2 regions of the Parvivirga hydrogeniphila genome follow, and region 2 is predicted to be linked to the other one. Evidence: riboswitches for the same ligand, from Rfam matches in the RefSeq annotation. Region 2 holds a riboswitch; the other holds the start of a gene.
The links. Region 2 has a riboswitch for cyclic di-GMP ahead of MX659_RS01940 (hypothetical protein). Riboswitches for the same ligand answer to the same signal wherever they lie in the genome.
Positions count from the first base shown of each region.

Region 1 (11,453 bases), on a different contig from region 2:
GCGAGCGCAACGCACACCGCAAGCCACCCGCCAGCGATCGCTTGGTTGCCGAACGAGCCGCCCGGCTGTGCGTGCGCTGCAGTCTGCGCAGCCAGCGCGAACGTCTGCGCGACGACGCCCACTGCCGCAAACCGAGCCACGTCGCGGGCCCTGGCCGCACCCATGCGCCAGCCAGCGATCCCGGCGACGGCCGCGACCGCCCACGCGACGAGACCGTCGAACCGCCCCTCGACGCCCCACACAGCAGACGGTAAGCCGTTGACTCCCGCAGAGACCCCGAGAAGCGCGAGGAAGACCCCCACGGCGACGACCCAACGCCGGTCTCCGCCTGCCGAGGGAGCAGCGAACAGCAGCGCGACCGCCGACGCCGCCACAACGAGGGTTCGGATCGGCTGATACGGGTCGCCGGCTGCTCTGAGCGACACGAACGCTGCAACCAGCACGAGGGCGAGCGCGACACGCTCCGCCACGACGCGCACACCTGTCGACGTCTGATCACGCACAGAGCCGGACACGCTGCCCGCCCTTCGTTCGGCCGCCTCGCAGAAACATCAGGTTCGTGCTCGCGTGCACGAACTCTGTGCTAGTATAATCGCGTTTCCCGCTGTTTCCGTGATGGAGGTCGATTGCGCGTGCAAACCACCAGCCGTGCTAGACGTGCCCTTCTTGCACTCGCGATTCTCGCATTCGCCACACTGCTCGCAGCCACGACCGGATGCGCCAAGAAGGTGACCCTGGTCGACGTCTCTGACCCGAACGCCCTGTTCCACTTCAAGATCCGCTCGGATTGGCAGAGCACCACGGTCCAGGGGCTGACGCTCGTCTACGCCTCGCCCGAGCTCCCGAAGAGCGACAAGCTCGCCGATACGCTCACGCTCGCGGTGTATCCTTCGTACGACGCCACCGACGTCCCGCTCCCCGAGCAGCTCAAGGGCGTTATCGAGCGCAGGTCGAAGAACAGGCACTGGAAGTCGTACGAAGCGAGCGAGCCGACGAGCATCACCGTCGGCGGCAGACCAGGCGTGTCAGCCGATGTGAGCGGCACAGATGCGAACGGCACCGCATTCGACGCGCGCTTCTACCTCGTGAGGACCGGCGACCAGCAGGTGGGGTTCTTCGCCGTGGCGCCGAAGGGCACGCTGAAGAGGTACGAGGCCGAGCTCGCCGCCATCATGAAGGACCGCTGGTACTGGCACCGGCCTGAGAGCGAGACGACCGCAACTCCCTGAGGCCCGCGCGGTGCACTAGTCCGTGGGGCGCCCCGCTCCGACCGGCACCTGGCACTTGCACGCCAGCGACTTGATGTCGCACGGCATCCGCACCTGGTGGATCTGCATCCCTTCAGGCTTGCGGACGTGTATGACGGGCGTGATCAGCAGCACGCCTGTGACTCCTGCGTTCGCGAGCAGGTCGAGCGTCACCTGCACCCATCCTGGAGAGCACGCGACCAGCGCCACGCTCACACCGAGATCGGCATCGAGCCTCGCGAGGTCGGTAAGGTGCTGCACCGTCAGGTCGCCGATCCTCGTCCCGGCGTCTTCGGGAATCTCCGAGAACAGCGCCACCGGCTTGACGCCGTAGCGCTCGGACGGGAAGACGACTTGCAAGGACTCCAGCATGCGCGCCGTGCCGACGAGGACGATCGGATACTCCTCGGACAGGCCGAGATACCGCGTGATCTCGCGGTAGAGGTCTTCCGGCCGGTACCCGGCGCCGGGCCGACCGATCTCGCCGACGAACGAGATGTCTCGGCGCACGCTCTCCTCTTTGATGCCGAGCTCTCGTGCGAGCTCGGACGAGGTGATGCGCTCCGGAGCGCCCACGCGCAAGAGCTCGCCGAGGTAGCAGTGGTAGAGCGAGAGCCGGTAGAGCGTCGCGTCAGGCGCGTTGCGGCCGTCTGGCATCGGACGAGAGACCTCCTCGCGTGGATACGCCGGAATCGTCTTCGGTTAGCATACCATAATCGCTGATGCGATTGGTAACGAATTCACGACGCGATACCATGCGTTACCTGCGATGACAGGCGCCAGGACGGTTCACGCACTCGCGTCTTCAACGCCGCCGATAACGAACCTCAGTAGCCGATGAGGTAGGCGCCGTGTATGGACTTGTAGACGAGCGCCACGCCGACGAGCGCGAACAGCATGACCGGGAGCGCCCCGATCGCCGCCCATGCGAACCGTCGCCCTCGCCATCCGAGCGTGAGACGCGCGTGCAGGACCAGGGCATACACGAGCCACGAGATGAGCGACCACGTCTCGATCGGGTCCCATCCCCAGTACCGGCCCCACGCCTCGTTCGCCCAGATGGCTCCGGCCACGATCATGATCCCGAGGAAAAGGAACCCGGCGGCCACGAACTTGTATGCGAGGTCGTCGAGCGCTTCGGGCGCGAGCTTGCCGAGAAGCGGGTCGCCTTCGGTCCGACGCTTGTCCCGCACCAAGAAGAGAACAGCAAGGCAAGACGCGGTGATGAACGATCCGTACGACAGCTTCGCGAACGCGACGTGGATCGCGAGCCACCAGCTCGCGAGGGTCCCGGTGATCGCAAGGTCGCTCTTCGGCGCGAGCATCGCCCCTCCGAGCGCGAGGAACGCGATCGGCATCACGGCCGCAGCCAGCGGCTGAAGCGCGCGCTTGCGCGCGACGAGAAGCAGGAACGCCGCCACGCCGACGAATGCGTACGACGAGACGACTTCGTAGAAGCCGAGGAACGGCCCGTGCCCGACACGCACCCACCGGTAGCCGATCCCTGCGGCGTGCACGAGAAGACCCGCGAGCGCGATGAAGGTCGCGGCTCGCTCGAAGGCCGGCTTGCGGAATACGAAGCCGACGATGGCCGAGACCGCCGAGACTGCATACGCCGTCACCGCTACCCACATGATGATGATCTCAGTCGTCATCACGAGACCTCCTCTCGCACGACTCGCACGAAGCGCTGAAGGCGCGCTCGACCGACGCTCGGACCCGCTGCTGGAAGCTGGGGTCCCGCCGGGCGTGACGCGCCCCGATGCGCACGGTCGCGCCTTCAGGCCCTTTCTGAACCAGCGCAGCCGCTTCCCGGTACGGCGCGAACAGCGCCACCGCCAGCGCCAACACAGCCAGAACGAACACCGCGTACATCGGATAGACGCTCCAGTCGTCCGCCACCGAGAGCCGTGCGTAGTATCCCACGCGTGCGACCGCGATGGCGAATCCAGGAACCGGCTCGAACCGCTCGCCAGGCCGCACCGAACCGCTCCGGCGGCCGGCTGGACCGGTCGCGGTCCACTCGATGCGCGGCTCGCGCGGAAGCGCACGCACGCACCTGCCACCCACCGTCTCCAGCGGTATGGAGAGGTGGAGAGCAGTGACGCCTCCCGGACCGGCCGCTTCGAGAGTGGATGTGGCGACGCACCGTGCCTCGTCGAAGTCGAGAAGCGCGTCTGTCTCAGTGCCATCAGGGGAGATAAGCTTCACGGCAAGCCCGATGTCGTTCGAGTGGACGATGAGCGACTTGTATCGGAGCGGATGGTTCGGGTAGACGAAGCCGCTCTCGAGCCGCTCGGGGCCGTCGTACAGCTCCACGTACGGCGTCGGCCCCCGATCGATGCCGTCCACCACGTGCGTGAGCTCGAGCGAGGGCACCGCGACCGTCAGCATCGTGAAGCCGCGGTGCAGGGGGCCTTCGCTCACGATGCCGTACGACGCGCGCGTGTCGAGACGCGCGCCGCCCACGGGCACGCCCATGAGCCCCTCGGCCCTCGTGAGCTGACCGGCAGCGATCACGACGATGAGCACCGCGAGCAGCCAGTGGAATGCCGGGCTTCCCCACACGCCGAGGCGCGACGATGTCGCGAGCACCACCTCGCTCGAAGCAGTACGCACGCGAAGCCCGGCCTCGCGCAAGGCCGCGCTTGCCGTCTGCACGGCCTCGGCGGGATCGGCGGCCTCGACCACGAAGTCGCAGCGCGCGCCGAGCCGCCGTGCGTGCGCTTCCGGCCGGTCGGCCCGCCGCCACAACCGCACGGCGGCCGCGGTTCGCTCCAGCGAACATGCGACCGTGGACACGAAGAGCGCGGCCGCAAGACCGATGAACACCGGCGAGCTGAACGCGTGGTCGAGGCCGAGCGCCCGGACGAGCCAGTCTCCGGCGCCCTGCAGAGTGCGCCCTCCTGTCGAGCCCTTCTGAGGGACGAGGGTCGCCAGGCCCGACCACGCAGCGAGCGCAGCCAGCAGCACCGCCGCAAGGCGACGGGAGCGCACGAGGTCATAGACGCGAGACACGATACGCATGACGGCGCCTTAGGGAAGCGGGGCCGGAGTCGTGTCGCCTGACTGCGACAGAACCTTCGTCCGCGCCACAAGCCACCCGGTGCCGCTTCGCGCCAGCCCGTACTCGACCTGGTAGACCGTGTTCGCCCACTGCGTCGACGGCGCCCGCTTCGCAAGGCTCCAGTACCGCCAGCGCCAGGTCTCGTTCGTGCGCACGACCGCAGACGTCGCAGCTTCGGACGGCTCGTCAGCGGCCAGCACGGCAAAGGCCGTCATCCGCATCTCCAGTGCCCGGCCCTCCTGGCGGTTGAGTTCGATGTACGCGTCTTCGCGCACTTCCTGCTCGTCGGTGACGTACGGAGCAACGATGCTCGTCTCAAGGCTGAAGTACGCTTCAGGCACAGCTGCAAGGTACGCGGTGACGGCCTGCTTCGGCGTGCTCGAGGGTAGGCGCTCCACCGGCTTCTCGTCGATCGGCATCGCAGTGGAGGACGGCTCCTGAGCGGGAACGTTCCTCGCGCGTGCGCACCCCGCTGTGAGCAAGAGCGCAGCGCAGCACGCGACGCACACGAGCGTTCGTATCTGGCGGGATCCCATGCCCTGCATTCTACGACACTCCAATGAGCGCGGGCCGGGGCAAAGGCCCGCGGCCCGTGCTCGCACGATGGATCGAACGGCCCCTACTGGAACACCCTGAGCTCGGCGATCCCGTAGCCGTTGTTGCGGCCGGTTCCGGTCCTCCGGCACTCGACCTTCAGGTAGCGCGCGTTCCTGGCGCTGAAGGTGACCGTCGAGGTCCCCTTGGGCGCCGAGGTGGTGGAGTAGACCTGCGTCCAGTTGCGATTGTCGGTGGACACGTAGATGCGGAACTCCTTGGCCCAGTAATCTCCGTACCACGCGACCTCTGCCTTGCTCACGCTGTACTGCGCACCGAGGTCCACGGTCAGCCACTCGGTGTCAGACGCTCCGCCGTCTTTCTTCGACCACCAGTAGGTGCTCTCGCTGCCGTCACCGGCCTTGGCCGGCGCGTACGAGCTGCTCTCGTACCTGGAGGCGGTGAAGGTCTTGTTCAGAGCGAGATTCGTGCCGCCAGAGGCCGACGGCGTCAACGCCACGTTCACGGTGGTGGTGATGCCGTTCGTGACGGTCACCGTGGACGACCACGTCTGATAGCCTGCCGCGCTGACCGTCATGGTGTACGCACCACCAGCGATCCCAGAGATCGCGTACGAGCCATCAGAGGCCGTGGTCGCGGTCTTGCCAGCCACGCTCACGGTCGCGCCAGCGACAGGCGCTCCGCTCGAAGCGTTCGTGACCGTCCCGGTCAAGCCGCCGGTCGTCGGCGCAGTCGGATCCAAGACGAGCGGCCACTTCGGAGAGACCGAGCTCCCGTGCTCGCCGCAGGAGGTCGAGCAATCGCCCTCGCTCCACGAGCCGGGCACATAGCTCTTGAGCTTCAGGCCGGTCAGGCCAGTGCTCGCATACGGGGCTCCGTCCGTGGTGTACGCCAACATGCGTGGCCGCTTCCACCCGTGCGGCACTTGCGCGTGGCAGAGGATGCACTTCCCGCGGCTCGAGCCCTGGTGATCGCCCTTGGAATGCACCCCGTTGCTCCAGGAGCCCGAGGTTCCATTCAGGTCGTGGCACTTCGCACAGATCACCGTCGTCGAGCTCATGCCGTTGGACGTGTTGCTGAGGTATACGGTCTTCCAGCTCGTCGGGTACGACGGATCGATGTTGACCTTCATCGCGGACCCGTGCGGACCAGTCGCCCCGCTGTACGTGTGGCACGCATCGCAGCCCATGACCGAATCCGTCGCCCAGCCGCTCTTGAGGAAGGACGATGCGGCCGGCAGCGTCCACGTGTACGTCGTGCCGTTCACGTTGAACGACGACTGCATGCCGGGCAGATCGCTCGAGACTCGGTGGCCTGAGGACGTCTTGGACGTGAACTCCCATGCCTGTCGCGCGTTGTGCGGCGAGTCCGGATGGCAGGTCAGACACCGGCGATCGCCTGCAGCGATGGCGGCCTGCACGGTGGTGTCCGTCGAGCCGTGGCAGGTCTGGCAGGTGTACCCGAGCGCAGAGTGCTCGTCATCGAGGTACATGAAGTGGCAGCCCTTGCACCCGCTCGGATTGGAGCCGGAGGCGTTATGGGCCTCGTGGTGGTTGGGCCCGACACCAGCGTGGCAGACGGTGCAGTCGGTCGTGGTGGCCGGCTGATCCGGGCCTTTGTGGCACACAGAGCAGCCTCCGCCTGGCAGACCGGCGTGGATGTTATCGACGTTCGATATGTCGTGACAGCCGGTCCCCGCGCACGCAGTGTTCGTCGCCTGGTGCTTGGTCTGCCTCTCCGCATGCTTCACGGGATGGCAAGCGCCGCACGTCTTGTCCCAGGGAGCGGTGAACGCGTCGACTTTCTGCTCGTGGCACTGCACGCACGTCACACCGACTGTCGGCTTGAAGTGCTCGGCCTTCATGTCTTTGTAGTGGCACTGGCCGCAGCCCGACTCCGCTGACGCGTCGTGCGCGGCAGGTGGATAGTGGCTCGGATCCACCGGACTGAGCGCGCCGTGGCAGTTGGTGCACTTCGTCGATGACGGCAGCGCGACCTGCTCATTGTGGCAGTAGTCGCATGACGCGTCCTGGGTCGCGCCGTGGATGCTTCGCACGTCAGCAGTCTCGTGGCAGTCGACGCACTCCTGGCTGTCCGGAGCCGTGTGGATGGTCGCTATGTCGCCGTGCACCTCGTGGCAGGTCGAGCAATCGGCGCTCGCACGGCTCCAGTCGATGCGGCCAGGATCGGCGTTCTGGTGGCACAGAGCGCACGTCGTCGCGTACTGCGGGTAGCGCGAGAGGTACGGCTCGTGCACCTCGGGCAGCGTGTTGGCTGCGTGGCAACGCGAGCCGATACAGCTCGAGGGCATCGCGTTGAAGGTGTGCGCGCCAGGCAAAGCGCGGTGGTAGTCGGTGCCAGCAGTCGTATGGCAGCTTGCGCACGCGGCCGTCTTCGCGCTGATGTCTGGCACCCGCGTCGGATTCGCGTGACAGACCGCGCATCCGCCGAGGGCGGCGTTCTTGTGCACGACCGTCACGTCGAGCGGCTGCCCCGCGACACCGTGGCACGACGAGCACCCATCGATGCTCGCGTCGTCGCGAGCGGTGTGCTTGCTCGTGGCGCCGGCGTGGTACTCGGCGTGGCACGCGGTGCACCGCGTGTCGTTCGCCACCTCGATCGCGAACTGCACCTGCTGCCCGCGCTCGCCTTCGTAGTAGCCATGGCAGACATCGCACCCGCTGAGCGGCTTCCCGCTTGGCGTCGTCGCAGTGACGCCATCGTGCACGTCCACGAGCGACGCTGCGTGGCACCCGCTGCACCCCTGGTCGCCAGATGGCGTGTAGGCGCTCCGATGAGCGCCTGATATCGGGGCGTGCACGGGGTGGCACGCCTCGCAGTTGGTCTTGCCGGTGGCGATCGCGTCAAGCACCTCGAGCTTCGAGGACTTGTGGCACGAATCGCAGTCGAGCGGCGTCCCGTCCGACGTGTAGCGCGGCAACCTCGTCACCACGCCGTTCGAGGTCCCCATGTGTTCGTCGAGGAGGTTCGACGTGTGGCACATGATGCAGTCGTTCGTGGGCGCCGTCGACGCCGAGCCCGTGTAGTACCCGTAATGCGGACCTGCGGCGTCGACGAGCGGCGGCTGCGCCCAGTGGATCGAGCGGTGCGCATCGCCGGCGGTCGCGTCGTGACACGCCCCGCACGCCGTGTCGCCCGCCGCGATCGCCGCAGCGTACCGCGGGTCGGAGGTGTTGCCGTGGCAGAGCGTGCAGCCCTCGCCCGGCCTGCGGGCCTCGTGCTCGGCCACCAGATCGCGCGAGTCGTGGCACCCTGACGCGATGCAGCCGTCCATGGACCACGTGCTCAGGTGCGTGTCAGGCGTGTAGTGCTGGTCGAGCGGCTCATGGCAGTTCGTGCAGGCAGGAAGGTCGGCGCCCGACTCGATCGCGGTCTTCGGGTGACACGCAGACGCGTAGCACGTCACGGGGCGCGTTCCGTAGTTGAACGTGCTCTCGATAAAGACCGCGCCTGCGGCTCCCGTGCACACCTGGCTCGCGACCGGCGCGTACGAAGCGACCGTAGACTGAGCGACTACGTGGCCGCCGTGCGTCGCAGGCGCCTCGTGACACGCGTCGCACGACGCGGCGAGGTGGCAGTTCTTGCACCATTGGCTGGTGAACACGCCGCTCGTGACCCAGTCAGCATCACCGTGGATCCGGTGAAGCTCTTCTGGCGACGTCATGAGGGACGCTGACGACGCGAATCTCCCAGCGACGGGATCGTAGTACTGCCCGAGCCACGCGGTGTTCGCGTCTGTCCGTCCGTGACACTGGCTGCACCACGGAGAGTCGACCGCTTTCTCGTGTATCCCAGCGTCAGGACTCATCGCGTGACAGGCGTTGCACTTGGCGAACGAGACCGGCGCGCGGAAGTCGACCGCTTTCGAAGAACTGCCTCCGGACACGGAATGGCACCCGAGACACACCGAGTTCTCTGCTGGAGCGGCCGCGTACGCGACACCGGTCACGGCGGCGCACACGACGAGCACCGCTACGGCGAACAGCACTGTCCTTCTCATGACTCCCCTCTCGCCTCACGCCGACCACGTTCGGTGCTGTCAGCGCGGCAGAGGGGCTCTTGGCTGGTCACGGCACCCATGCGCTGCCCTGCTGACAGGCATCGGCCGGTTGCGCCACCAGCTCATCGCCGCCCAAGGCGCCCAAATCACGGGCAGCGAGTCATCGCTTCCGAACCGCGCACCATCGGTGCGCCCCTCACTCCCGGAGACGCGGTACGTGAATTATGAGCGGACTCCCTCCGGCATGTCAATAGTGACGTACGTCACGAGTGACTGCGCTCGGACGGCAGCCGCCTTTCCGCTTGAACAGCGCACGAGCCGACACGCGTGCAGCACACGGTGGCTCGCTAGAAGTCGATTCCGACCCGCTTGCCCGGCACCACGCGATGGCAGATCAGGCAGTTCCCGTCCTTGGGGAAGTCGTAGTTGCGCAACATGTAGTTGTGCTGCGTCCCATGCGGATTGTGGCAGGTCGACGTGCACGTGAGCGGTCTGCGCGCCTTCACGTCGTAGTGCGTCGGCCGGACGGGATGGTTGTTCCGGTACTCGGTGGCAGACGACTCGTCGAAGTACGTCGGCGCATGGCACTGGAAACAGACCTCGGGGTTCGGCTTGATCAGCAGCGGCGCCCAGTTCGAACCGTGCGGGGTGTGGCAGCGCACGCACAGCGTCTGGAAGTGCGCGCTGCGATCGTACGTCGCCTGGATGGCCGCCTTGTGGCACTGGTAGCACATCGCGTTGTTTCTCGCGGAGAGCAGCGCTGGGTAGTCCGCTGCGTGCGGGTTGTGGCAGTCCGCACAGTTCAGTTCGACCGTTCCGACCGGGTGATGGCTTGGCTTCAAGAAGTCGTACTTGATGCCTGGATGGCACCGGTAGCACAGCCCGGGCTGGTATTCGATGAGAAGCGGCGTGTAGTCGGAGCCGTGCGGCTCGTGGCAGCCCGTGCAGTTGTCGTATAAGAACGGGTGGTGCTGCACCGGCTTGAGAGAGAGCGGAGCGACCGATGGGTGGCAGGTGAAGCACAGGTCGCGCTGGTTGTCCACCAGAATGCCCCGATATCCCGACGCGTGAGGATCGTGGCAGTTGAGGCACCAGCGGCCTCCTGCTGGCGGATGGACCTGCTCGCGGTTCAGCTCTCGGCCGATCGGATGGCAGGTGACGCACAGGTCGCGCTCGTCTTGCGTCAGCAGCGCGCGGAACTTCGACGCATGCGGCTCGTGGCATTCTGTGCAGCGGCCTTCCTCGAACGGCACGTGAGGGTAGTCCTCTGACAGCAGCGGCCCCATGTCGCCGTGGCACATCCAGCACAGCTCGTTCTTCGGGAGGGTCGGCTCGGAGTCCTTGCCCTTCACCTTCTTCTCGGTCTTCGAGACGACCTGCCCGCCCTGGTCCTCCCCGACCTTGCTCTCGCCGGTCGAGAAGACGTCGAGCACCACTTTGAGCGGCAGCCACTCGACGAGCGTCTTCACCCGTTGCCACACCTGCTTCGCGCCAGCGATGACCGATGTGACCTCGACGTGGCCGTGAGGCGTATGGCAGGTGGTGCAGTCCTTGCGCATGAAGGGATCGTGCACCGTCGGATACGAGAACTGCGGGATGAGCTCGGAATGGCACTGCAGACATTCGAGGTTGCGCGTGATGCGCTGTATCTGCTCGGGAGTCTTCGTCGTGTACGTCTGGACGATGGTGGTCACGCCGCAAGCCAAGAGCAGCACGAGCAGCGCAACGCCGAACGCGAGCCGGCCGCGTCGCTCGGCTGTTCGATCGCGCTGGTCCTCAGACGCAGGACCAGATGTGACCTCGGCGTCGCTCACCCACCCTCCTCAGGCGCACCGGAACCGCTCATGTGAAGTCTATCACGCGATGCCGCCTCGGCACAGCACCGCCTGACAAGGATTCCTAACGTCCCGTCAGTCTCACGCACTGCACGCGACCGTTCTCCTTATCGGCGATCACCAGGAATCCCCTGAGACGCTCGACATCGTTAGGGAAGTTGAGCTGCCCGGGCTCGGTGCCCCGTTCTCCATAGCGTGCAGTCACCGTGTGCTCTTCAGAAGAGATGCGCACGAGCTGGAAGGCGAACGAGTCGGCAACGAGCACGTCGCCGTCGGAGAGCACCGTCAGACCACGCGGAAGCTGGAGCGGTCGTGAAGAGCGGTCGTTCAGCCCCTTCGGCGGAGTCCCGACCGTCCACAGCGGTGTGCCGTCTGGGCTGAACGCGGTCACGCGCGCGTGGTTGGAGTCTGACACGTAGACCGTCCCATCTGCGCCGACCGCAAGCCCGTTCGGATGGTCGAGGTCGCCTATCTCCATCCCCGGCTTGCCCCACTGGCGGACGAACGTGCCGTCCCGCTTGAACACGAAGACCTGCCACTGGTCCGTAGCGAACACGTAGTCGCCGCTCACTGCGACGTCCGTGACGGCGATGCCGCCGCCCTCTTGGCCGGACGACCCGCGACCGACCGGCTTCGTCGGGTCAGGGAACCGCCGAAGCGGCTTTCCGTCCGGGTCGTACACCTCGATGGAGTCGTTGTAGAAGCTGGCGACGTAGACGTTGCCGTCC
Region 1 covers NZ_JAMCCO010000002.1:287,328-298,780, forward strand. The annotation lists gene MX659_RS07000 (O-antigen ligase family protein) at 1-470, opposite strand, end outside; gene MX659_RS07005 (hypothetical protein) at 633-1,229, shown strand; gene MX659_RS07010 (winged-helix domain-containing protein) at 1,245-1,904, opposite strand; gene ccsA (cytochrome c biogenesis protein CcsA) at 2,075-2,902, opposite strand; gene MX659_RS07020 (cytochrome c biogenesis protein ResB) at 2,892-4,274, opposite strand; gene MX659_RS07025 (hypothetical protein) at 4,284-4,850, opposite strand; gene MX659_RS07030 (galactose-binding domain-containing protein) at 4,934-8,890, opposite strand; cyclic di-GMP riboswitch class II at 8,985-9,070, opposite strand; gene MX659_RS07035 (cytochrome c3 family protein) at 9,238-10,704, opposite strand; gene MX659_RS07040 (NHL repeat-containing protein) at 10,790-11,453, opposite strand, start outside.
Region 1: another riboswitch for cyclic di-GMP. It lies ahead of MX659_RS07030 (galactose-binding domain-containing protein); the one in region 2 lies ahead of MX659_RS01940 (hypothetical protein).

Region 2 (11,453 bases):
CCGCGCGTGCGCGGTCGTTGTCTGTCTCCTCGCAACGGGCATCATACCCGCTTTTCGCTCCTGCGACTCTACAATCTAAGTGCATTAGTGTCAAGTTTTCTAAAACGACCTGGCTTATGATACCCAGCTCGCCCTCCGTCTAATCGTTGGCACGCGCGGGAACGACGAGGGCCAGCAAGATGTCTCGATGATTCCTGTCTTCCGCCTCTTTACACGCACTGGCGCGTCGGATACTGTACGTCGCGGTTTGGCCCGCCCACGTCATCTGCGTTCGGGGGGCGTCTACGACGAAGGAGGAGCACATGCCTCGACCCATCATCGATCCTGAAGAGTGCTCGGGCTGCGGGATCTGCGTGGACGCATGCCCTGAAGGCGTCCTTGAGCTCGTGGACGACGTTGCCGAACCGGTGAACGAGGACGACTGCACGGGGTGCGCGACCTGCATGGAGGAATGCCCGATGGGCGCGATCGTGGAGATCGAAGAGGACTGAGACCTCGCAGCATCGTGTTCCGAGCACTGGGCGCCATCGCACGGCGCCCAGTGCTATTTTCCGGGTCCTCAGCTTCTGACGAGCGCCTTCATCTGACGCCACACGACGCGCTTGGCCGCTTCGTCAACGAGCGCTGCCGAGAAGTCGTCCGTTGCAAGCAGGATGTGCCCGGGCAGGTGGACGGGCACGCCTGGCTTGAGCGCCTCTGTGCCGAAAGCGGCGGCGACATCGCCGGCGGCGACCGCGTCGAGCGCGAGCACGAGCTCAGCCTCCACGGCCTCGGCCAGCTCGCGGACCCGCCTCGCCACTGCGTCCGGGTGCTCCTCGGCCTCCGCCGAGGGCCTGCTCGCCATGCAGAACGGGTCGCCCTCGACGCCGAGCGCTGCGAGCGCCTTCCGGAGGGCCTCGCCGTCCTTTCCCCCGAACACGCGCCCGGCGACAGCGTCGGCCTCGGTCGGATGGCCCTTCACGGCCAGCACCGCGCTGTACGCCGGAGCAGACGACGCCGCGCGCCGACGCCCCGGCACGAGCGACTCCGCACGCTTCACCTCGGCCGCGAGCTTGGCCTGCCAGAGGTGGGCGGCGCCGACGTGCTCCTCCTCAGCCGGCATCACACGCTCCTGGCGAACCACTGCACGGTCATCGCAAGCCCGGTTTCCAGAGGGACGCGCGCCTCCCAACCGAAGACGGACCGCGCCTTGACCGGATCGAGAGCGCTCCTAGCGATGTCGCCCTCCCGCGCAGGCGCATGCTCGACCGGCCCTGCGTAGCGCGTCGCCGCGCGCAGGTGCGCGACCAGCGTGTCGAGCGACGTCTCGGATCCGGTCGAGATGTTGTAGGCTGGACCGTCTTCACCCTCGCCCGCGAGCGGTTCCGGCGATTCGAGCGCAGCGAGGATGGCGCTCACCACGTCTCCCACGTAGATGAAGTCGCGGGTCTGGGAGCCGTTCCCGAAGACGATCGGTGCGCGTCTCGCCGACATCGCCGCCGAGAAGATCGCCACCACTCCGCCTTCGCCGCGCCAGTCCTGCCGCGGCCCGTACACGTTCGAGAACCGCAGCGATGCGAAGTCCACGCCGCTGCCGCGGAGCTCCTCTGCGAGCACGCGCTCCGCCTCGAGCTTCGATGCGCCGTACGGGTTCGCCGGCCGCTTCGCTGCCGTCTCGCGCAGCGGCAGCTCCGCCGGCTCGCCGTACACGGCGGCAGACGACGCCGAGATCACCCGCGACGCGCCGCACGCCTTCGCTGTCTGCGCGACCGCCCGCGTCCCATCGACGTTGATGCGCCGGTCGCGCGCGGGGTCGTGGATCGATGCAGGAACGCTCGTCTGCGCGGCGAGGTGGACGATCGCCTCGGGACGGATCGCGACCACAGCGTCGGCGAACCCGTCGCTCGTGATGTCGAGCGTCCGCATCATCGCCGCCGGGTGGAGGTTCTCGAACCGCCCGGTAGAAAGGTCGTCGATCACGTGCACCTCGTGGCCCCCACCGAGAAGCGTCCACACGAGATTCGACCCTACGAACCCGGCCCCGCCGGTCACAAGCACGCGCATCTGCATCTCCTCACTCGCCGGTCGTGTCATTCACTGAAGCGCCCACCATCTTCGCACGAACCACGATCCTGTACCGGGCGCTGTACGGCGGATGGCACGCGGTCAGCGTGAGCGACGGAGTGTCCGTCGTGTCGAAGACCTCCACCTGGTCGGGGCGCACGACGAAGACGCGCTCGACCACGTACCGGTAGGTCGTGTACGGCGCGACGAGCACGATCGCGTCCCCCGGCTTGACGCGGTCGATCCGCCGGAACGGGGCACCGTACGTGGTCCGGTGGCCCGAGATCCCGCAGTTGCCCGTCGGCCCGGGGACGTCCGTGTACGGCGCCCATCCGGGGCCCCGCGTCAGGTCGCGCGGAGCGACTCCTCTTACGACCACAGCGTCAAGTCCCATCGCGTCACAAACGAGACGCGCGAACGCCTCCCCTTCACGAAGCGCTGCCCAGTAGGCCGCATCGTTCTTCCACGCACTGAAGTCGAGCGTGGTCGTCACCTCATGAGAGATGGCCAAAGCTGACAGGGCCGGGGACTCCGCACGAAGCACCTGCTGCGCGCGTTCCGCGAGCAAATCCGTCACGCCGTAGTAGGCCAGGATGCCGAGGGCCACGCCGAAGAACCAGTTGCTCATGAGGCGCGTGCGCGAAACGGCGCGAGCGGATCGCTGCGGTGTCTCTGCCGCGTTCTCGCTCGTACCTTCGAATACTGTCCGCGCCATCGTCATCCTCGCTAAAGCGGGACATCGCCGCTGCCGATACTGCAAGTGTACGGCGATTGAGAAGCGAATACCGGGCGAACCCCGAAAAAGGCACCTCCGCTGAAAGGCGGACGACGCAAAGCCACGGGTCTACAGGAGGCCACCCTCCCAGGACAGCCGGGCTGCCGAGGCAGAGCGCTGGCACGAACGCCGGCCCGAACCCTCAAGAGGCCTTCTCGGGGGGTTCGGGCCGGTTTCGCGCTCTGGCTCGAAAAGGGGCGTTCGAGATGAAGCAGGCAACGAAGAGCCGCACCAGGCTCATGACCCTCGCGGTGGTCGCCGCGGTCGCCATCGCGGCGAGCGCAGTGGCCGTCCTGCCGAGCGACAGCGCATCGGCACGTCTGGCGATCGGGACGACTATCGAGGCCGCGCAACCGGCGATCCCAGCGGTGACGTTCGAGGACGTCGCGCTCGTGCCGGCCGCCGCGTGGAAGCAGCCGACGCCTGTGGCAGTCGCTGAGCCGAGCGGCGCGGTGCCCAAGCCCGCTGGTACGGCGTCCACCGCGTCGAAGCCGAAGACCGTCAGCACGCGGCCAGCGACCTCCTCGGGTGACGAGCTCTCCGAGGCGCGGCGGATCCTGGCCGGGCTGATCGCGAAGTACCCGATCCTCAAGGGGACGACGGTGAGCTTCGGCGATACGAAGGGCTACCAGGCGATCTGCTACTACAAGTCCGGACGCATCGTCATCAACCCCAACCACACTGCGAGCCTGTCCCGCATCCTCAACCACGAGGTGTGGCACATCATCGACTGGCGGGACAACGGTCGCATCGACTGGGGCGAGAACGTGCCGCCGCGGTGAGTCGAGCACCGAAAGCGCAGCGCCACGAAAGCGGGGGCCGCGGATGCGGCCCCCGCTTTCGTGGCGCTGACGCGCCTGCCCCTACTCCTGAGCCCGCCTGCGGATCGCGATGCCGAACACCGCTGCAAGCGTCGCTGCGATGACGAGCAACGTGATGCCGCCGCCGGTGAATGGCAGGAACGGCTCTTCGGTGGTGACCCGCACCGTCCAGGATGACTCGTGGTCGCCGGGGTTGATCACGGCGACGTTGCGGATGTTCGTCGTCCCTTCAGACAACTCGGTCGAGATGCGCATCGTGTAGGTGATGGTCCTGGTCTCACCGGGGCCCAGCGGAACGGTGTCGATCCACACGAGCGTCCCATCGACGACGGCGCCGCCAGCGGTGTCGACGGGCGTGAGGTACCGCTCGTCGTAGTCATCGACGATCCGCACGGAGTCGATCACGCCGCCGCCTATGTTCGAGTACGTCAGCGTGTACGTGACAAGGTCGCCGGCGTCGGCGACGGACCTGTCCGCGCGCTTCACGATCTCGGTGTCGGTGAACGGCAGGAACTCCTCTTGGTTGCCGAAGTCGAGGTCCGAGACCGCAGCGCCGTTGCTCACCACGAAGGTTCCCTCAGGAGCTGCCGTCTGCGTCCAGCCGTCCTGCTGCTCCTCCGCCACGTAGTACGTGCCGGGAAGCAGGCCGTCGAACGAGTAGGAACCGTCCTCGCCGGTCACTGCGACGTCGTACAGCACGAACCCAGGCGCCGCATCCGGCAGCGAGACAGGCTCCATACCGCCGTTGGGCGACTCGCGGTACAGACCGATCGTCCAGCCGGGGAGACCGACCTCATCGGGTTTGTCCCACACGCCGTTGCCGTCGTCGTCAGAGAACTTGTGGCCGGACACGCTCGCGGTGTATGTGAAGGAGTTCGTGGTGTCGCCGTCGAGGACTTCGCCTTCGGTGACGCCCAGAAGCACCTCTTCCCCGTCCTGAGCGGCGTACCACGACACGTTGCCGATCTCGTACGGATACGCGACCTCGACCGACGCCGCGTACGGCCCGGATCCGGTGAGGTCGATCCGCATGGACTCACCGTTGAGCGTGAATTCCACGAAGAACGTGACGCCCGCTGGAGCCGAATCGAACGTGAGCTCGAAAGTCTTGGTGTACAGCACCTTGTGGTTGCCGAAATCGGCGTCCTCTACGACGGTGCCGTTCTCGATGACGAGGTCGCCATCAGGCGCGTCCGTCATCTGCCATCCCGGCTGTCCGACTTCCTCGACCCGGTACGTGCCCGGCAGCAGGCCGGTGAAGGAGTACCAGCCGCCTTCGCCGGTCACCGTCTCAGCGACAGGAGTCCACGTGTACGGAAGCACGAGCGGCTGCACGCCGTCGACCGGCGGCATCGTCGAGCGCCGGTAGAGCTTGATGGTCCAACCAGCAAGCCCGTCCTCGCTCTCCTCCCACGAGCCGTTGGCATTGAGGTCTTCGTACTTGTGGCCCGAGATCGAGCCGGGGCCGTGCTCCCAGCTGTTGGTCATGGGGCCGGTGAGGGTCTCGGGACCGAGGACGCCGGAAAGCGGCACCTCCTCGCCGTCGAGCGAGGCGAAGAACTGCCAGGAGGAGATGGTCGTGCCCCAGGGCAGGACGACGTCGGCCGCGTAGCCGCCCTCGGCGCTCGGGGAAAGCGCGAGGTCGGAGGTGGACGCGCCTGCCGTGTAGCGCACGAAGTAGCCGTCGGCGGCAGGCATGCCCTCGCCCACGGAAAGCGAGAAGGTCTTGGTGACGTCGACCGCCACGCTCGCGTCGTCAGAGGCGGTGACCTCGCGCTGAAGCGCGTCGGTGCCGGTCGCGACCGCCGTGTCCACGGTCGGCTCGCTCACGGTCTCGGTCCACTCGAAGGCATGGGACTCGTCGGGGCCGAGGACGAGGTCGGTGGCGAGCGTGCGCCGCACCGCGCCGTCCACCCAGTCCACGACGTCGACGGTGAGCGTGGTGTTGCCGGTGTTGAGAACCGTGACGCGGTAGGCGACCTCGCCCGAGTCGGTGACGCGGCCAGGCTCGGCCGTCTTGGTCACCGAGAGCGCGGGCATGAGGACGTCCACGTGCGCGTCGTCCGAGTCCGAGACGGTGCCGAAGGAGGTCAGCCCCTCTGCGTACGCCGTGTTGTCGAGCGAATCGGCCTCAGGCGCCTCCATGGAAAGCACGATCTGCATCCCGAGGTCCGAAAGCGCCTGGCCCGGGGCGAGCGACACCGGGGCGGGAAGCAGGTTCGCGCCGCCGTAGAAGGCCGGGTCGGTCACCGTCGTGAGCAGGACCGCGATCTGGCCTGTGTTGCGCACATCGATCGTGTAGGCGAGCGTGTCGCCCGGATGCGCGGCCTCAGGCGAGACGGACTTGTCGACCTCGATCGCGCCGGGGCGCTGCTGGTTCACGAAGTCCGCGCCTTCGATGGCGGTGCCCGATCCGATCTGGAACGGCCCGAGCGCCGGCCCTTCAGGCCAGATCCTCAGGTACTCGTCCTGCTCGGCCTCCTCCACGGTGTAGGAGCCAGGGAGCAGCCCGGTGAACGAGTACGAGCCGTCCTCGCCCGTGGTGGCCTGATCGTAGAAGAGGCCTTCGCGGAAGAGCTTGATGAGCCAGCCCGCGCCCGGGACGTCGCCTTGGCCGTCCCCGTCGGCGTCGATGTACTTGTGGCCCGAGATCGAGCCGGGGCCGTGCTCCCAGCTGTTGGTCATGGGACCGGTGAGGGTCTCGGGGCCGAGCGAGCCGGAAAGCGGCACCTCCTCGTCGCCGAGCGAGGCGAAGAACTGCCAGGAGGAGATGGTCGTGCCCCAGGGCAGGACGACGTCGGCCGCGTAGCCGCCCTCGGCGCTCGGGGAAAGCGCGAGGTCGGAGGTGGACGCGCCTGCCGTGTAGCGCACGAAGTAGCCGTCGGCGGCAGGCATGCCCTCGCCCACGGAAAGCGAGAAGGTCTTGGTGACGTCGTTTCGACGGTTCCCGATCTTCAGCGGGTTCGGCAGCGTCGAGCTGCTTCCCACGGTGATGGGGTTCGGAATCGTGGTCGTGAGGTGATAGCCCGGTTTCGGCTCCTCTGTGAGCTCGTATCCGCCGGGGGGAAGCTCCGAGAAGCAGAATGTCCCGTCCGCACCAGACATGGCATCGAGGCTGAACTCGAAGCCTGGCCCAAGGTAGCGCAGGCGGAAGACGAACCCCGCAAGCGGACCTTCGCCCGCGTCCTGGATGCCGTTCCCGTTCTTGTCCTCGAACTTGAGCCCGCAGATCTTGTACGGCGGGATCAGCGACGGCCCCACTTTGAACGGCACGGTCTTATCGCCGATGTTCTCGCCGTTCCACTCGACGAGACGTGCCTGAGCGCTCGCACCCGGGTAGCCGGAGGCTCCAACAAGCGGAGCCCAGTCATGGCTGATCGCGAGATGCCCTTCGAAGTATATGTAGCCCTGCTTGCCCTTGGGGATCTCGAAGCCGCTCGCCTCGGGAAGGACCGTCCGGAGATAGGCCGGATCGGAATCATCGTCCTTGATGGTCGGCGTGTAGACGCCCGAGGCACCCCCCTCAACCTCCCAGCGCCAGCCCTTCGTAGCGTCAATAGCTACCGCTGAGCCTGACTTGTGGTCGACCTTGTAGACCATCGGCGGGACCTGGACCGCGCCGCTGCCCTGCTTGTTATCGATGGTCAGCCGGAAGGGGATCCATTCGCCTTCGACGTACCCGCTCACTTGCCCGTTGGTCCACTTGGGATGCGGATCTCTGTCCCAGCCCTCGAATTCGACCGAGCCGACTTCGGCATAATCTGCCGTCGGCCCGATGGCTTCAGCCGCCGGAACCGGCGGAGCGGCGTTCTGCTTCGGAGCGGGCGGTGGCACCGGTTCGGTAATCGCGTCCGACTCGCTTGGTGCAGCGACTCGTTCAGGCGCCACCGGCGCGACGACTTCAGTGACCGCAGGCTCGTCGAGCTCGGCGATCGCCGCCTCAGGCGTGTCCGGCGCAGCTGGCTCTGCAGCGGCAGGCGGAGGCGTCGAGTCTGACGATGACGGTTCGCTCCCTACGTCGGCATACACGGCGATCGCGGGGCTCACCATCGCGACCGCCAGCAGGACGGCCAGGAGCGCCGAGAACACCCGGCCGATACCTCCGCTGTCCTTTCTCCAGTGCATCACAGCAACCACCCCTTCCCTCCTGTGCCGCTGGATCGAAAGCAACAGATGGTTCACAGAAAGCAAAGACCGGCCCCATAACAGGGCCGGTCTCACCATTGACTCGTGCTCGCCACATGGTGACCGTGTGGCCGGCGAGCGCTCAGACGTCTCCCTCGGTACTTCCCTCTGCGTCTTTCAAGACATGCGCAGTACGTGAACTGTGTTCCCCGTCACAATCGTTGCCAAACGGCGGGGCGTTAAGTTCTTGTTGCTCTCGAGCCCGGCTTGAGCGCGTGCTCCAACACCTCGCTCATGCGCTCGACAGGCACGACCTCCATCTCTGTCCGCGCGTGTTCCGGCACGAGCTCCAGGTCGCGCAGGTTCTCCTTAGGGATGATGACCTTCTTGATGCCTGCCCGGTGCGCGGCGAGCAGCTTCTCCTTGAGCCCGCCGATGGGCAGCACGTGGCCTCTCAGCGTGATCTCGCCGGTCATAGCGACCTCCCGCCGCGCCGGACGGCCGGTGAGGACCGAGACGAGCGCAGTGGCCATCGTGATGCCAGCAGACGGACCGTCCTTGGGAATCGCGGCCGCGGGGACGTGGATGTGGATGTCCAGCTTCTCGTTGAACTCTGGATCGATGCCCAGCTCGCTCGCTTTGCTTCGGATGTAGCTCACAGCGGCCTGCGCGGACTCCCGCATCACCTCGCCGAGCTGACCGGTAAGGATGAGCTTGCCGCTGCCCTTCATCGTCGTGGCCTCGACGAAGATCACATCGCCGCCGACCTCGGTCCACACCAGCCCTGTGGCGACACCGACTTCGTCGCGCTTCTCGGCCAGACCGAAGCTGAACTTCGCGGGGCCGAGGAACTCATGAACGTTCTTGACCGTCACCGAGGTCTTCTCGGTGCGACCTTCGACGACATTGCGCGCGACCTGCCGACAGATGGCCGCTATCGACCGCTCGAGGTTGCGCACGCCGGCCTCGCGGGTGTACCGGCGGATGATCTCACGCACCGCCGGGTCCGAGATCGAGATGAGCTTCCTGTTGAGCCCGTGCTCCTTGACCTGCCTCGGGATCAGGTAGCGCTTCGCGATCTGCAGCTTCTCCTCCTCGGTGTATCCCGGGAAGTGGATGACTTCCATGCGGTCTCGAAGCGCCGGCGGGATCGTGTCGAGGAGGTTGGCGGTCGTGATGAACATGACGTCCGACAGGTCGAACGGCGCTTCGAGGTAGTGGTCCTGGAAGGCGTTGTTCTGCTCGGGGTCGAGCACCTCGAGCAGCGCCGCCGTCGGATCGCCTCGGAAGTCCACGCCGACCTTGTCGATCTCGTCCATCATGAACACCGGGTTGCGTGTCCCGGCCTGGCTGATCGACTGGATGATGCGGCCCGGCAACGCGCCCACGTAGGTACGGCGGTGGCCTCGGATCTCCGCTTCGTCCCGTACGCCGCCGAGCGACATGCGGACGAACTTGCGGTTGAGGGCGCGCGCGATCGACTTTCCGATGGAGGTCTTGCCGACGCCCGGCGGCCCCACGAAGCACAGGATCGGGCCGCGCATGTGGTCGGTGAGCTTGTGCACCGCGAGGTACTCGAGCACGCGCTCCTTGACCTTCTCCAGGCCGTAGTGGTCCTCGTCGAGGATCTTCTGCGCCTCGTTCAGATCGAGCTTCTCCTCGTCCACGACCTGCCAGGGAAGCCCCACCAGCCAGTCGAGGTACGATCGGATCACCGCAGTTTCCGCCGCCGCTTGCGGCATCTTCTCAAGCCTGCCGAGCTCCTTGAGCGCCTTCTCCTTGACGGCCTCAGGCATGCCAGCGGCCTCGATCTTCTGCTTGTACTCCTCGATCTCTGCCTGCATCTCGTCGTACTGGCCGAGCTCCTGCTGGATGGCTTTCAACTGCTCGCGCAGGAAGTACTCGCGCTGGGTCTTCGTCATCGACTCCTTGACGCGGCTCTGGATGCGCGAGCCGAGCTCGAGGATCTCAAGCTCCTTGCGCAGGAACTCGCTGGCGATCGACAGGCGCTGCTTCGGATCGATCGCCTCCAGGATCTGCTGCTTCTCCTCGGTCTTGAGGCTCAGATGGAACGCGACGAAGTCGGCGAGCCGTCCTGGCTCCTCGATGCCGTTGGCGGCGATCAGCACCTCTTGCGGTATCGGCTTCCCCAGCTGCGCGGCGCGCTCGAAGTCAGCAACGAGGTTGCGCATGAGCGCCTCGGTCTCGAGGTCTGCCTCGGCGGCCTCCTCGATGGGCTCGATCCGGACCTCCATGTACGGATCTGTCCGGAGGTACTCGACGATGCGTACCCGTTTGATTCCTTCGACGAGCGCCTTGGCTGTGCCATCAGGCAGCTTGAGCTCTTGCAGGATGCTCACGACGCACCCGATCGAATGGATGTCGTCGGGGTCGGGCTCCTGCGTCTCGGCCTCGCGCTGCGTCGCCAGCGCCACCAGATGGTCCGCGCGCATCGCCTGCTCGAGGGCGTTCACGGACCGTTCGCGGCCAACGAAGAGCGGCACGACCAGGTTCGGGAAGAGCACGAGGTCGCGAAGCGGTATCAGTGGGAGCACTTCGGGGATGGCTCGCTGCTCGTCTTTCTCCGACATGCCGTCCGTCCTTTCGTCAGCCCTCTTGCGTCGTGAGATAATCCTTTCCCAGAACTTCTGCGTCAAACACCTGGCGCCTGCACCGATGAGGTTCGTATGCCCGTTCTTCGCACCGATGGTCGACCGCTCGGCGCGCGTGCGCTTGTCGTCGCGCTGGCTGCCGCTGTTGTCGCAGGCAGCGTGCCTGCCACACCTCGCGCCGAGGCCGCGCCCGCGCGCCAGAACGTGACGGTGCGCGTCCGCCATGCGCAGCCCGCCTATACGCCCGATGCCACGTTCACCGTGGACGTCGCAGCAGACCTTGCGCAGCCGGCGGAGTACTTCGAGGTCCGCCTGAGGCTCAGCTCGCCCACCGGGCGCCTTCTTTACCAGAAGACAGAGGTGCGGCACAACGCCACTGCCGGACGCCTCACCGTCACGTTCTCCCGACCGTTCGCGGGGCTCGGTGTACGGCAGGGCCGCTACCCTCTCGAGGTGCGCGTGCTCGCGACTGGGGGCGATCCGGTCACCGTTCGGAGCCGCATCCTCGTGCTCGATGACCTGGCTCGACCACCGGTGCCGGTCGTCCTCGTCGCGCGTCTCGTCGGCCCTCCTGCCCTCGACCCGGACGGCGTCTTCGCGACCGACCCGTCGTTGTACCCGCGCCCACGTTCGGACGCCGAACGCCTTCTGGACGCGGCCGGCCGTCATCCATCGTCGGTCATCGTGCTGTCGGCGCCACCAGCGCTCGTCGAGGAGTGGCTGCGTGCATCTGACGGCTACAAGGTGATCGAGCCGGGAGGCACCCGCGAAGTCCCGCCAGAAGATCCCATCGCCATCGCATCTGCGTCGCTTGTCCGGCGTCTCAGGGACTCCGTCCAGGCGCGGCGCCTCGAGCTGCTGGACGTCCCGTACGCCGAGCCCGATGTCCGCGCACTGGATGCGGCGGGGGCCGCGAAGGACCTCGGCGACCACTGGGCGCTCTCGACGTCGGTGTTCGCGCGCGCCACAGGCTCCTCTCCTGCAAGCGGCACCGCGTTCTTCGCCACACCCGTGCCGCGATCAGCCCTCGTACAAGCGCAGGCCCATGGGGCCCGCTTCATCGTGCTCGCTCCCGGC
Region 2 covers NZ_JAMCCO010000001.1:383,064-394,516, reverse strand. The annotation lists gene MX659_RS01960 (4Fe-4S binding protein) at 303-491, shown strand; gene MX659_RS01955 (hypothetical protein) at 560-1,102, opposite strand; gene MX659_RS01950 (NAD-dependent epimerase/dehydratase family protein) at 1,102-2,043, opposite strand; gene MX659_RS01945 (class E sortase) at 2,054-2,758, opposite strand; cyclic di-GMP riboswitch class I at 2,838-2,927, shown strand; gene MX659_RS01940 (hypothetical protein) at 3,025-3,600, shown strand; gene MX659_RS01935 (DUF7507 domain-containing protein) at 3,682-7,764, opposite strand; gene lon (endopeptidase La) at 8,004-10,355, opposite strand; gene MX659_RS01925 (hypothetical protein) at 10,452-11,453, shown strand, end outside.